3 regions of the Paraburkholderia sp. JPY465 genome follow, and region 2 is predicted to be linked to each of the others. Evidence: predicted binding sites of a transcription regulator. Region 2 holds the regulator's gene; each other region holds the start of a gene.

Region 1 (4,615 bases), 370 kb from region 2:
GCCGAAAGCGCCATTCGCATCATGCGCCGCGTGCAAGGCGATTCGCACATGGTCGAGACGACGTACCTGCCGGTGATGTGCAACCACTGCGACGACGCACCTTGCATGCGTGTAGGCGGCGATGCCATCCGCAAGCGCGCCGACGGCATCGTCATCATTGATCCGGACAAGGCGCGGGGCAGAAAGGACCTTGTCAAGGCCTGTCCATACAAGGCGATCGTATGGAACGAGGCATTGCAACTGCCGCAGACATGGATCTTCGATGCCCATCTGCTGGATCAGGGTTGGCCGCACCCGCGATGCGAACAGGCGTGCCCAACGGGCGTTTTCGAAACCGTCAGGCTCGATGACGCCGCGATGGCAGAGAAGGCCAGACGGGAAGGACTCAAAGTTCTGGAACCGAGGTTAAAAACCAGTCCCCGCGTCTGGTACAGCGGCCTCGATCGTTGGGAGACGTGCTTTATCGGCGGTAGCGTCAGCGCGCAGGTGGGGCAGGTCGTCGAGTGTGTCGCTGATGCGGCCGTTGCGTTGTACTGGTGCAATCGGAAGGTGGCCGAAACCGTCACCGACGCGTTCGGCGATTTCCGGTTCTCGCGGCTCATCAAAGATAGCGGCCATTATCGGATCGAGATTCGTCATGGCTTGGGCAATGCGTTGCGCGAATGCGTATTGGGCGAGAGCGTGTATGTCGGCGAGATCGGCCTCGTGCAGTCGACGAACGCGGTTGAGGTGGACTGATGCCGGCGGTCTGTATTCATCCATGAAGCCGGTACGCCTGACACGCGCATGCAAAAAAGAGCAGACGCGAGAGCGCCTGCTCGACGCAGCGCGCCGTTCGTTCATCGAGCGGGGCCTGGCCGCGACGAGTGTGGAACACATCGCCGAGGCGGCCGGCTACACACGCGGCGCCTTCTATTCAAACTTCAGCAGTCAGCAGGAACTGCTACTCGAATTGCTGCAACGCGATGTAGAAAAGACGTGCGCGGACTGGCAGGCGATCATCAAATCGCCTGGCGCGCCGGACCAGGAAAAGGGTCGCGCACTCGCGCGTCTGAGTTGCGCTGAATTCGACAATGATTGCTTCCCGCTGTGGGTCGAAGCGGGCCTTCTCTCGTCGCGCGATAGCACGGTTCGGGAGCGGGTCACCGGGTTGCGGCAAAGGAAGCTGGCGAAGCTGGCCGCGTGTCTGTGCGCAGGCGTGCGTCCAGGCGACGGCGGCCGGCCTGCTCAACCTGAAGCGCTCGCGGCGGCCCTCCTCAGCCTCTGCGACGGCATGCGTTTCTTCCGGCTGTGCAATCCGGAAGGAATGACGGACGATTCGATTCGAGCCATTTTGGCGGCCTTGTTTTCCTGCACTTCGTCAGGTCCGGTACTGGAGAAACTTGAGTCGCTGGATGATGTCGGTGCAACGGTCCGCTTCCACTTACGCTCTTAGATCAATACGTTAGGACGGTCGTTTACGTTGATCTATCGCAAAACACTAGCGGGCCTGGCGAGGATACTCGTGAGAATCACAAACTCACTGAGGAGCGACTGATGGCTCAATTCATGAAAGCTGCGGTAGTCCATGCCTTTGGCGAGCCGCTGCGGATAGAAGAAGTGGCGGTTCCTGCGCCCGCTGCGGGTCAGATTCTCGTCAACGTGAAGGCTTCCGGGGTCTGCCACACCGACCTTCATGCCGCCGATGGTGACTGGCCGGTCAAGCCTCGCCTGCCTTTCATCCCTGGTCACGAGGGTGTCGGACATGTCGCGGCGATTGGCGCGGGAGTCACGCACGTGAAGGAAGGCGACCGCGTTGGGGTGCCGTGGCTCTATACCGCATGCGGTCGCTGCGAATACTGTCAGACGGGCTGGGAGACGCTTTGCCACGAGCAGCAGAATACCGGCTATTCCGTGAACGGCAGCTACGCCGAATACGTGGTCGCCGATCCGGACTACGTAGGTCATCTACCGAACGGGGTCGCGTTCGACGAAATCGCGCCGATCCTCTGCGCCGGAGTCACCGTATATAAAGGCATTCGGGTCACGGACACCCGGCCCGGTCAGTGGATCGCCATCTCGGGCATCGGCGGCCTCGGTCATGTCGCGGTCCAGTACGCCGTCGCGATGGGCCTGCATGTCGTTGCCGTGGATGTCGCGCCCGACAAGCTGGAACTTGCGCGCAAACTCGGCGCGCAAATCACCATCGACGCCTCGACGTCCGATCCTGCGAGCGAGGTCCAGAAACAGATCGGTGGCGCACATGGCGTTCTCGTGACCGCTGTCTCGCGCGGCGCGTTCGCGCAAGCGCTCGGCATGGTGCGCCGCGGCGGTACCGTCGCGCTCAACGGCCTGCCGCCCGGCGACTTTCCTCTGCCGATCTTTTCAACGGTACTGAATGGCATCACGGTTCGCGGTTCCATCGTGGGCACGCGTCGCGACCTGCAGGAATCGCTCGATTTCGCGGCCGAGGGAAAAGTGCGCGCACATATCCACCATGAGCGGCTAGAGAACATTAACGAAGTGTTCACCGCATTGCGCGAAGGCAAGGTCGACGGCCGGATCGTACTCACGGAACTTTGAATGAGCCACTGCCTTGTGCCGGTATCGCGCGCCGTGCGCGTCCAGTTGACGGCTCATCGTTGACCAGACGAACGAAGGCATTGATCCATGTCAGATCGGCACGGTGCCGCACGAGTAGTCTTCACAAGTTGCACGTCAATCGGTGCGCGCGTGCGAGTCCTCCCGCGAGACAGCCGGGGCGGCTGCGCGCGCCCTCAGCCAATGTCGCGCTGAAATGGGCCGCAGACTGTGCCGGGGCAATGCAAAGCTCGCCAGCAGAGCGACCGCACATGTTCCTACGACGTAGTAGGCTGGTGCTGTCAATGATCCTGTCGCGCGAACCAGCATGGTGGCGAGCAGCGGTGCAAAGCCGCTGAATACGACCACCGAAATGTTGTACGCAAGGGCGATCCCGCTGAATCGTACCTGGACGGGGAACTGATCGGCGAGGACAGAGGGCCACGTACCGCTTGCCAGTGAAAAGACCACCGCGGCGAGAACGAATAAAACGACCGGATCGACAGTGTGATTCACAAGCGCCCAATAGAACGGGTAGCTCAGCACAATCAGCAGCGCCGCTGACGTTCGCAGCAGGTATCGGCGCGCAATCTTGTCTCCCAGCCAGCCCGCAGCGAGCAGACCGAACGAGCTGACGACCAGATAGGCATTCTGGGCGATCGCCGCCTTCTGGGGCGCATAGTGCAATTGTTGAACCAGAAAGGCCGGCATGTGACCGTAGAGGATGCCGTTGACGCCGGCCATCACAGCGATAGTGAGCGCTCCCGCGGCGACAGCTTTTCCATGATGTCGCAGCGTCTCGCGAAATGGTTGCCTGGCGACGGCGCCATGCATCTCCTTGAACTCGGGGGACTCGTCCAGATTGCGGCGCATCCAGTAGGACAAGAGCCCACAGAATCCGCCGAACAGGAACGCGATCCGCCAGCCATAGGCCGCCGCGTCCGCGCTCGAGAGGTAGCTCTGGATGCCGAGGTTGACGAAAGTGGCGAGCAGGACGCCCACGTGTTCGCTCGATCGGCAATAGCTTACATTTTGCTGGCCGCCTAAGGAGATCCGGTGGATGGAAGTTTGTATGTTCTTGCGGTATTTCTTATCGAGCTAAAGACGAGTCGAAACGTGGCTCAATGTGCCTAAAGGCGTTCGCTTATGGACCACGATACAGGCGGCGATTCTTTTCCTTTATACTTACTCCCCGCTCGAACGGCCGGAATTTGGTGGCGGATTCAACCGGTCGATGCAACACAATGAACGCTGCATGAGCGGCGGGAGTGTTGCAAATGAAACAGCGACACCGGATTTACTACAGCGAGAAGCAGAAAGCGCTGATGTGGGAGCGCTGGCGAAAGGGTGAGTCTCTCGAGCATATCGCCCAGCTCTTCGATCGCCACCACTCGTCCGTGCAGCGGATCATCGGCGAAGCCGGTGGAATCCCGCCGGCAAAGCGACATCGTTCGCGGCTGGCGCTAACATTAGCCGAGCGGGAAGAGATATCGAGCGCGCTTGTTGCTGGCGATTCGATCCAGTCAATCGCCAGTCGGCTTGCGCGGGCTCCCTCTACCATCTGCCGCGAGATCAAACGCAACAGTGGGCAGGATGGCTATCGGGCAAGTCACGCCGATCAGCTTGCCTGGGATCGGGCGCAGCGGCCCAAAGTCTGTAAGCTGGTCGAACACCGGATGTTGGCACGCATCGTGGCAGACAAACTTCAACTGGAGTGGTCGCCCGAGCAGATCGCGGGATGGCTCAGGCGCGCGTACCCGGACAACGAGGATTACCACGTGTCACACGAGACCATCTACCGCAGTCTCTTCATCCAGGCCCGTGGTGTCTTGAAGAAGGAATTGCTCGAACATTTGCGGCGTACCCGGGTCATGCGGCGTTCCCGCCATTACACGCAGAAGACGGGCGACCACGGCAGGATCCGCGACACGGTGTCGATCAGCGAACGTCCAGCCACGATCGAGGACCGCGCAGTGCCGGGACATTGGGAGGGTGATCTGCTTTGCGGCAGCGGGAGCAGCCAGATTGCGACGCTCGTCGAGCGCCAGACACGCTA
Region 2 (4,615 bases):
CGATCGAGGACGCGTTCATCGACGAAGGCAAGCGCATCGCGGCCGACGAGCAGAGCCGGATGAGCGCACGCGGGGTCAAGGGCACGGCCCGGACCGTCGAAGTGGCGATCACCGGAGAAGACATCGCCCATCGCATCGTCGAAACGGCGCGCGAATGGCACGCCGACGCGATCGTGATGGGCACGCATGGCCGTCGCGGGTTTCAACGGCTGATGCTCGGCAGCGTCGCCGAGCGCGTGCTGCGCCGCGCCTGTTGCCCGGTGCTGATGATTCCCGCCCAGGCGAGCAGCGCGGCGCGCGCTTAGCCAGCCCCGGCGAGCGCCGACAGCGGACTCACCTGAGCGAATCCACCTGAGCCGCTAGAAACCGGCTGCTGCGCGGCGCGGCGCTTCAGGGCCGCGGGTGGCCTTGTTCGTCATGCCGCACGATCAGCACCGGTATGTCGGTCGCCCGTACCAGCGACTCCGCGACGCTGCCGAGCAGAAAGCGCTGCACGCCATGGCGGCCATGCGTGCCCATCACGATCAGATCGGCCTGGATTTCGTCGGCGACGCGCGCGAGTACCGCCGACACGTTTTCGGCGTAAGCGTCGATCACCCGCACGCCGCCCGGCACCTGCGCCTCGCGCAACAGCTCGCGCGGCCCATCGAGCGCGCGGCTGGCGAAATCTTGCGCCGCGCTCGCCGGCTCCGGCTCGAAAGCCACGTCGGCATTGTTCGACCACTTGCCGTGCCCCACCACGCAGCAGGCTTCGAGCGTGGCGCCCGTCAGCTTCGCGAGCTTCAGCGCCTCGGCGAAGGCGCGCTGCGCGCTGGGACTGTCGTCGAGTGCAACCAGAATTCGTGCATACATGTCGGACTCCCTCTGAAAGCGCTGGCATGACCCGAAGTGGCGCCGTCGCGCGTTTGCACCGACAGTGTGAAGCGCGCGCCGCCACGCGGCTTGACGCAGGTCAACGGGCCGCCGGTCGGCGTCGCCGCCGCTGGACGACATCGCCAGCAAGCCACTAGGAATATTCCTACAACCACTGCCTGAACTCCTAGCACCGCTTAAAGCGCCGCCGATATATTTCCAAGGTTAGGTCGCCAATACTGGTCGGTATGGACAGCCCCCCGTCAGCCACCTTATCGAGAGTTTTTCTCGTCGACGATGCGACCGAGGTCCGGCGCCGGCTTGCTTGCCTGATCGCGCTGATTCCCGGCATCGAAATCGCCGGCGAGTCCGCGGGCGTCGAGCACGCGTTCGACGACATCGTCGCGAGTCGCGCCGATGTCGCGGTGCTGGACCCGTGTTTCTCGGGCAAGACCGACCTGCTGCTGCTCGCTGCGCTGTCGCGGGCGCGGCCGTCCATCGTCAGCATCGTGCTGACCAATCATGACGCGACGGCGTTTCGCCGCGCGTGCGAAGCGGCGGGCGCCGACTTCTTCTTCGACAAGACCTCGGAGTTCGAGCTCGCCTGCCGCGCCATCGAAGCGATTGCCTATGCGCGCCGTGCGCATCGGGTCTGACCGCCAGGAGCCGATCATGCAAGTTGCCGCAGTCCGTGAACCCCGCCACGACGCGCCTCGCACCTCGCACGTCGTACCGATCCACGTCGCGCCCAGCACCGCGGCGGCACGCCACGCCGTCACGCGCTGCTCCACCTGCGCGATGCGCGCGATCTGCATGCCGCCCGAGCTGACGCCGGACGAACTGAGCCGGCTCGACGTGTTGATCTGCTCGACGCGCTCGATCAAACGCGGCGACGCGCTGTATCGCGCGGGCGACGAGTTTCAAAGCATCTACGCGATACGCGCCGGCTCATTCAAAACCGTGGTCATGCATCGCGACGGCCGCGAGCACGTGACCGGCTTCCAGATTGCGGGCGACTCGCTTGGCCTCGACGGCATCGGCGAGGGCAAGCAGAACTGCGATGCGATCGCGCTCGAAGATAGCGTCGTGTGCATCATTCCGTTCGCGCAGCTAGAGGCGATCTGTCGCGAGATCAAACCGATGCAGCATCACATCTATCAGATGATGAGCGGCGAGATCGTGCGCGAATCGAGCCAGATGATGCTGCTGGGCACGATGACCGCCGAGCAGCGCGTCGCGACGTTCCTGCTGAATCTGTCGAAGCGCTTCAAGGCGCGCGGCTTTTCGGCCGCGGAGTTTCATCTGCGCATGACGCGCGAGGAAATCGGCTGCTTTCTGGGCATGAAGCTCGAAACGGTGAGCCGGATGTTCTCGAAGTTCCAGCGCGAACGCCTCGTCAAGGCGAACGGCAAAACGATCCGCATCGAAGACCCGGAACGACTGGCTCGGGTTTGAGCGTCGGCGCGGCGCTCGCCTCACGTTCGTTCGCGGGACATGCCGGGTGGAACCGGCGCTCCTGAACTGATATAACTCAGTGCGTTGCGGTACGCGACCTTGCGTGGCCGCCCGGAGGAGCGATGGGTCTATCGAGCGGCGAGTCTTCCTGCTTCACCAGTGTTGCGTCCGGGTCGGACGTGTCCGTCGAGGATCGCTATTTCATGTTGGTCGAAGCGGTACAGGACTACGCGATCTTCATGCTCGACCCCGCCGGCCGCGTAACCAGCTGGAATCCCGGCGCACAGCGCATCAAGGGCTACACGCCCGAAGAAATCATCGGCCAGCATTTCTCGAAGTTCTATACCCCGGAAGACATCGCGGCCGGCAAGCCCGCTCGCGAACTGGAAACCGCCGCAGCCGTCGGCCGCGCCGAGGACGAAGGGTGGCGTGTGCGTCGCGACGGTTCGCGTTTCTGGGCCAACGTGGTCGTTTCCGCCGTGCACGATGCGTCGGGCGCGCTGCTCGGCTTCGCCAAGGTCACCCGCGATCTGACCGAGCGCATGCGTCTCGCGGAACTCGAACGCGCGAGTCAGGTATCCACTCACACGCAGATCGCCCGTGAAAACGAGCAGAAACGTATTGCACGCGAACTGCACGACGATCTCGGCCAACGGCTGACGGCGCTGAAAATGAGCGTCGCGCTGCTCGAAGCGAAGCTGAATCAGCAAGCCGACACCGAGCCGCTTGCGGCGCAAACGCATGAGCTGCAAAAGCAGATCGACTGGATGGCCGCTTCGCTGCGGCGCATCGCCGCCGATCTGCGCCCTCCGCTGCTCGACGACCTCGGACTCGCCGCCGCGCTCGACTGGTTGGCCGAAGACTTCACGAAACGCTACAACGTTCGCTCGAGCGTGCATCTCGAACCGGCCGAGCCGGTATGCGGCGAATTCGCGGCGACGGCGCTGTTTCGCATCGTTCAGGAGGCGTTGACGAACGTCGCGCGGCACGCCAAGGCGAGGCGCGTACGCATCGACATGATCTGCGCGGGCCCGACCGTATCGCTCGATATCGACGATGACGGCGTGGGTGTCGCGCTGGATCAGTCGCAGGGAACAACTTCATTCGGGCTGCTTGGCATTCGCGAACGGGTGCGGCAGTTGCGCGGCAACGTGTCGTTCACCAGCTCGCCCGGCCATGGTTTCAGGATCTCGATCCAGCTGCCAGCCGACGCGCTCGTGTAGTGCTCACACGCCGCCGCGCGCCGCTACCGGGGATTACTCCTCGGGCGCTTCCTCGCCGATCTGCTCGCGCATCAGCAACACCGGACAGGTCGAGAAACGCAGCACCCGCTCCGCCACGCTGCCGATCACGAGGCGCCGCACGCCGCGCCGCCCATGCGTGCCGAGCACGAGCAGATCGGCGTGGACCTGCTCGCCGTGGCGCAACACGATCGTGGCGACGTCGTCGGACAGGCTCTCAGACTCGATCATCGCGGGCCGGCAACGCACATCGGCGGCGGCGCAGGCCTGCTCGGCCTCCTCGAGCACCGAGTGGCCGTCCTGGCGCAATGCTTCGACTAGCGCGAGCGGGTCGTAATAGCCGGCATAGGAAAAGATCGGCGTCTTGTCGACTACATAAACCGGATGCACGACGGCCTTCGTCAACGCGGCGAGATTCACCGCTTCTTTCAGCGCGCGTTTCGAGAAAGTGCTGCCGTCTAGCGCGACGAGGATATGTTGGTACATGCCGATTCTCCACTGAGGTTGGATTTGTCAACGCGCGTGGCGCGCCCCTGCTACAGATAAAAAGGCCCGCCCGCACTGCCCGGATGCGGCTCCCGCCACTGGCCACGCAGCACCGCATCCGCCCGCAACGACGGCGCATCGCGCGGACACACGAGCACGGGACAAGCCGCGTCACGCAGCGTGCGCGACGTCACGTGTCCCGGCAATGGATGCGGCATGCCGCGCATGCCGTGCGAACCCATCACGATCAGGTCCGCGTGCCAGCGTTGCGCTTCGTCGAGAATCGCGGTCGACGCATCGCCGGAATCGTCGTTGAACTCGAGCAACGCGGTTTCCGCCGCGCGCCGGCTCTGTTCGAGCATCGCCGCACCGCGCCGCAATACATCGATTCGCTGCTGCAACACGACTTCGAACGGCAGCCATTCGCACCACGCAAAGCGGTCGTCGGCCGCGTAGACGACCTTGATGCACGAGTCGGGCGGCGCGACCGCGAGCGCGGTGCGCAGCGCGTCGAGCGCGGTGTCGCTGCCATCGATCGCGACCAGCACGCGGCTCACCACCGCGGCATCGCTCGCGTCGGT
Region 3 (4,615 bases), on a different contig from region 2:
TCTATCGGAATCAGGAGCCGGTAACCCTCTCCGCACGCGAATTCGACCTGTTGCAGATCCTGATGCTGAACGCGGACCGTGTGCTGTCTCGTGAGCAACTTGAACAGGCCATCTACGGTTGGGGGCAGGAAGTGGAAAGCAACGCGGTGGAAGTGCACATCCATCGCCTGCGGGCCAAGCTCGGCAGCGACCTGATCAAAACAGTTCGTGGCGTCGGCTACGTACTGATGCGGGAGGCTGCCACCACGTGATGATCCGGCCGCGCTCACTGCAGGGCCGTCTGCTCGTACTCGTGATCGGGGTCGTGGTCGGCGTCTGGCTGATTACCGCGCTGTTCATCTGGCGCGACGCACGCGGCGAACTCGACGAACTGCTCGACAGTCATCTCGCCCAGGCTGCGGCGCTACTGGTCATCCAGCAAACTCAATCGATCGACGACGATGACACGATCGATTCGCGTGTGCCCCACCCGTACGCGCCCAAGGTTGCGTTTCAGATCTTTCATGAGGGGCAGGCGGTCCTGCGTTCCGCCAACGCTCCAACAGCCCCCATGATTCCCGTGGATCGACAGATCGACCAGGGTTTCGCGACCGTGCAAATCAACGGTGAAGCGTGGCGGGTGTTTTCCACCAGCGGGCCGCATGAAGACACACGCGTGTATGTTGGTGAGCGTGTCGATTCGCGTACTTCGATACTGCTTGCAGTATTGCGCGGCACGTTGTGGCCTATGGCAGTTGCGTTACCGCTTTTCGGCTTGGTCACCTGGTGGGCCGTGCGGCGAGGCGTAGCGCCCCTCAAACGGCTGGGTCGTACGATCGCCCTGCGTGGTCCCGATGACCTTGCGCCTGTGGTGATGACGCAAACGCCCGCCGAAATGTCCCCAGTGCTCGACGCCCTGAACCATCTCTTCATCCGCATTCAGACAGTCTGGGAAGCAGAGCGCCGGTTCACTGCGGATGCGGCTCATGAGTTGCGCACGCCGATCGCGGCGATTCGAACCCAAGCCCAGGTTGCGCTCGCCGAAACAGATGATGCGCTTCGCCAGCATGCATTGCGCGCTACGCTGGAAGGGTGTGACCGTGCAACGCGGCTGGTGGACCAGTTGCTGGTTCTATCACGGCTTGAGTCTGGGGCGACTCTCGAACTGACCGTAGTTGATCTAAGCGCACTGGTGCAACGCGTGGTCGCGGCACTGGCACCGACGGCGATCACGAAGCGTCAGTCGCTGGAATTCGACGGTGCGAAACTGTGCCGCATCACGGGCGACGAAATGCTGCTCGCGGTTCTGGTGCGCAATCTCGTGGACAATGCCATCCGCTATTGCCCACCCGGCGCATCGGTCCTGATCAAAACCGAAAACGGCAAGGACGGAGCAATCCTGTCAGTCGAGGACAGCGGTCCCGGGCTCGCGGACTCGGACCGCCCGCGACTGGGGGAACGTTTCTTCCGCGTGCCAGGCACGGCGGAAAGCGGCAGTGGACTCGGCTGGTCGATCGTGCAACGGATCGTCGACCTTCACGCGGCGTCGGTCGACGTGCGGCGCTCCAGTGCCCTCGGGGGGCTCCAGGTCCAGGTCAGGTGGCACCCGGCCGGGAACTGATCGACATCCTCGCGATGCCAGCATTGGCTCGAACCTGTCCCGGGCGATCCGGACCCGATCAATGACCCGGGCCGAACAGTTGACCTTGGTCAACCGCCATTGCATGTTCGACGGTAGGATGCCCATGAATGCACACTAAATTCGTGTGTACGGAGCAAATCATGAATTCCCCTCGTTCAGGCGACGCCATGTCGACGCTGCCGTGCAGGGTCCTGATCGCAGTCGATTCGTCGATGGCCTCGCGACAGGCACTCACCTACGCCCGAAACATCCTTCCCTTCGGTGCCGAGGTACGGCTCGTGAGCGTAGCCGAGAATCCACATACGCTCTTTCCAACGGGCCGGCATGTTGCCCGCGCACTTGACGTGGCTCGCGAAGAATTGCTGCACGATGCGGCCGAAGCGCTCGACCGCGCGAGGGAATTGATGTCCGAGTGCGATGTGCGTATCGAAGCCGAAGTGATCGATCTCTCGAAGCGCGGCGGCGACGTCGCGGATGCCCTGCTCGAGGCAGCCGACTCGTGGCGAGCCGACCTGATGGTTGTCGGTGCCCGTCAACACCAGGGTTTGCAGCGTTGGGTCGAGGGTACCGTGTCGGAACCGCTCACGAGACGTCTGCGATGCCCGATACTCGTTGTTCCTGAAAACCACAGCATGACGGGTGGCCACTTGCCGCAGCGCATCCTGTTTGCGGTCGACGGAAGCCCTCAGTCGATGTCGGCATTGCGGCATGGCGTACGGTTCGCCACGCCCGACACGCACCTGCGAGCGGTCTACGTGATCGATCGCGCCGTGCGGTTCTCCGATTTCTTTCCCATCGATGCGCTCCAGGACGCGTTCGTCGAAGAAGGCAATCAGGCGCTAGCCGCCGCCGAACCGGTTCTTGCCGACGTGTCGGCGCAGACCACTACCGCGCTCGTCAGGACAGGGCCGGCCAGCGACGACGTTGCGCACGCTATCGTGCGCGAAGCGAGCGGCTGGGACGCGCAGCTGATCGTGATGGGCACTCATGGCAGGAGGGGCATGGCACGCTGGATACTGGGCAGCGTTGCTGGGCGCGTCGCTCAGATCACGCAAACGCCGCTCCTGCTCGTTCAAGCGACCGGGGCTTGACGGATTCAGGCTGCAGCTTCGGCCTTATGCCCCGTCTCCAAGGGCGTGGAACAGTTCGTCTTCCTGCGCGCAATGCAGACGTACGATCGCATCGAGCCCGTACAGCAGGCGCTGGAATTCGCACAGGCTGGCAGCATCGGGCCCCTCGGGTCGTATGTCCTCCGTCATTTGTCCGAGCAACCGGGCAATCCGGAATATTTCACGGTGCGTAGCGCTCATCGCCGCCATCGGGTCTTCCCCGCCAACCAGACGTGCGAGACCCGGATACACCTCCAGATCGTCGCGCTGTTCATGCGGCACGAGATGACGCTTCAGCAGATCGTTCATGCCGGCGAGCGCGCCCACCACTGACGTTCGCGGCAAACGGGGCAGCTTGTCTGCCAGTTCCCGGATTTGCTCCATAACCGGACCGAGCTCGACATGCTCACTTTTGAGGCGCTCCGCATCGCTACGGGACAGGGAGCCGGCAGTCGCCGTCGAACGTATCCGCAACGCGCGCAGCGCGTTCGCGATGACAGCCACATCGATGACCTCCTGGATCAGCGCGCCCAGCAACGGAGGCAGAAACCCGAAGGCGGCGGCGACCATTGCGGCAAACGAGAGCGCCATCCCGGCAATCACGCTCTCCAAGGCGATTCGCCTTGTCTGGCGTGCTACCCGTAATCCCTCGACAAGCCGATCCAGCCGGTCAACCAGAAGCACCACGTCGGCAGCCTCCGACGACGCCGCTGCTCCGCGCGCCCCCATTGCTACGCCGACGTCGGCGGCCGCAAGCGCGGGCGCGTCGTTGACGCCGTCGCCGATCATGATGACCGTGCCTTCCCGGCGCGCTGCGCGAATGGCTTCGAGCTTGTCCGATGGCGTCTGTTCTGGCCGTACTTCAGTCAGGCCGAGCGTCGCGCCGATCGTCTCTGCCACGTCGCGCCTGTCGCCCGTGAGCATGATCAAGCGCCGGATGCCTTCCTGCCGCAACAGCCGCAGAGCCCGGGGCGTCTCGAGACGGATCTGATCGGCCATCTGGAGGGCGCCTATCATCACGCCGTCCACGCTAACGAACACGGCGGAAGCTCCCCCATAGCCCACGCGCTGAAGGAATGCCGCGCTCCACAGCGCTGGCGTCGCTAGCGACGACACGTAGGCAAACGAACCGATTGCGACGGCACGGTCTTCCACTTCGCCCTGCACCCCGGCGCCAGCCTGCTCCACGACCCTTCGGGGCGCTGGCAGCACGAGATTGCGCTCGCGTGCGGCCGTCGTCACTGCTTCGGATATCACGTGCGCAGACGCCTGGCCGAGAGAGGCCGCAAAGCGCAATACGGTCTCGGGTGAAATAGCAGGACCGGTTTCGATCGAGACGAGGCGCGCGCGTCCGCTCGTCAGGGTTCCCGTCTTGTCGAAGAACAGCACACTGGCTCGCGCGAGCGTTTCGAGCGCGCCGCCGCCCTTGACTAACACGCCACGTCGGGCGCACCGCGACATGCCGGAGACGACGGCCACCGGAACAGCAAGAATCAGCGGGCAAGGCGTTGCCACGACGAGCACCGCGAGCGCCCGAACTACCTCGCCGGTGACAAGCCAGCTGCCACCGGCCAGCATCAGCGCGACAGCGACGAACAGCAGCGCGTAGCGGTCGGCAAGACGCGTTGCGGGGCTGCGCTCCTGCTGCGCGGACTCCACCATGCGGACGATTCCGGCAAACGTGCTATCTGCGGCGCTCGCCGCGGCGACCATCTCGAACGCCGCCCCCACGTTGACTACGCCGCTGCACACCGATTCGCCGGACGATCGCTGCTGAATCGCGGATTCCCCGCTCAGTGTGGACTCGTCGAGCTGCGCGTGGCCCGTGAGCGAGCCATCGACCGGTACGAACTCGCCATTGCGAACGAGCAGACGATCGCCGGGA

Evidence for each region. The regulator FNR, encoded in region 2, switches genes on or off when oxygen is low (the NO sensors DNR and NnrR bind a similar motif). The targets are predictions, from matches to a motif close to TTGATNNNNATCAA.
Region 1: the regulator FNR is predicted to act here: its motif matches at 1,463-1,476, upstream of adhP (alcohol dehydrogenase AdhP).
Region 3: the regulator FNR is predicted to act here: its motif matches at 1,680-1,693, upstream of QFZ94_RS10410 (universal stress protein).

The regions. Positions count from the first base shown of each region.
Region 1 is NZ_JBNDMT010000006.1:703,603-708,217, reverse strand. Features, by position in the region: gene QFZ94_RS36475 (4Fe-4S dicluster domain-containing protein) at 1-738, shown strand, start outside; gene QFZ94_RS36470 (TetR/AcrR family transcriptional regulator) at 761-1,435, shown strand; gene adhP (alcohol dehydrogenase AdhP) at 1,537-2,562, shown strand; partial or broken gene QFZ94_RS36460 (MFS transporter) at 2,698-3,564, opposite strand; gene QFZ94_RS36455 (IS30 family transposase) at 3,837-4,615, shown strand, end outside.
Region 2 is NZ_JBNDMT010000006.1:1,068,829-1,073,443, reverse strand. Features, by position in the region: gene QFZ94_RS38285 (universal stress protein) at 1-305, shown strand, start outside; gene QFZ94_RS38280 (universal stress protein) at 391-852, opposite strand; gene QFZ94_RS38275 (response regulator) at 1,101-1,508, shown strand; gene fnr (fumarate/nitrate reduction transcriptional regulator Fnr) at 1,525-2,307, shown strand; gene QFZ94_RS38265 (PAS domain-containing sensor histidine kinase) at 2,430-3,530, shown strand; gene QFZ94_RS38260 (universal stress protein) at 3,564-4,034, opposite strand; gene QFZ94_RS38255 (universal stress protein) at 4,085-4,615, opposite strand, start outside.
Region 3 is NZ_JBNDMT010000002.1:1,816,837-1,821,451, reverse strand. Features, by position in the region: gene QFZ94_RS10420 (response regulator) at 1-251, shown strand, start outside; gene QFZ94_RS10415 (ATP-binding protein) at 251-1,600, shown strand; gene QFZ94_RS10410 (universal stress protein) at 1,762-2,712, shown strand; gene QFZ94_RS10405 (heavy metal translocating P-type ATPase) at 2,737-4,615, opposite strand, start outside.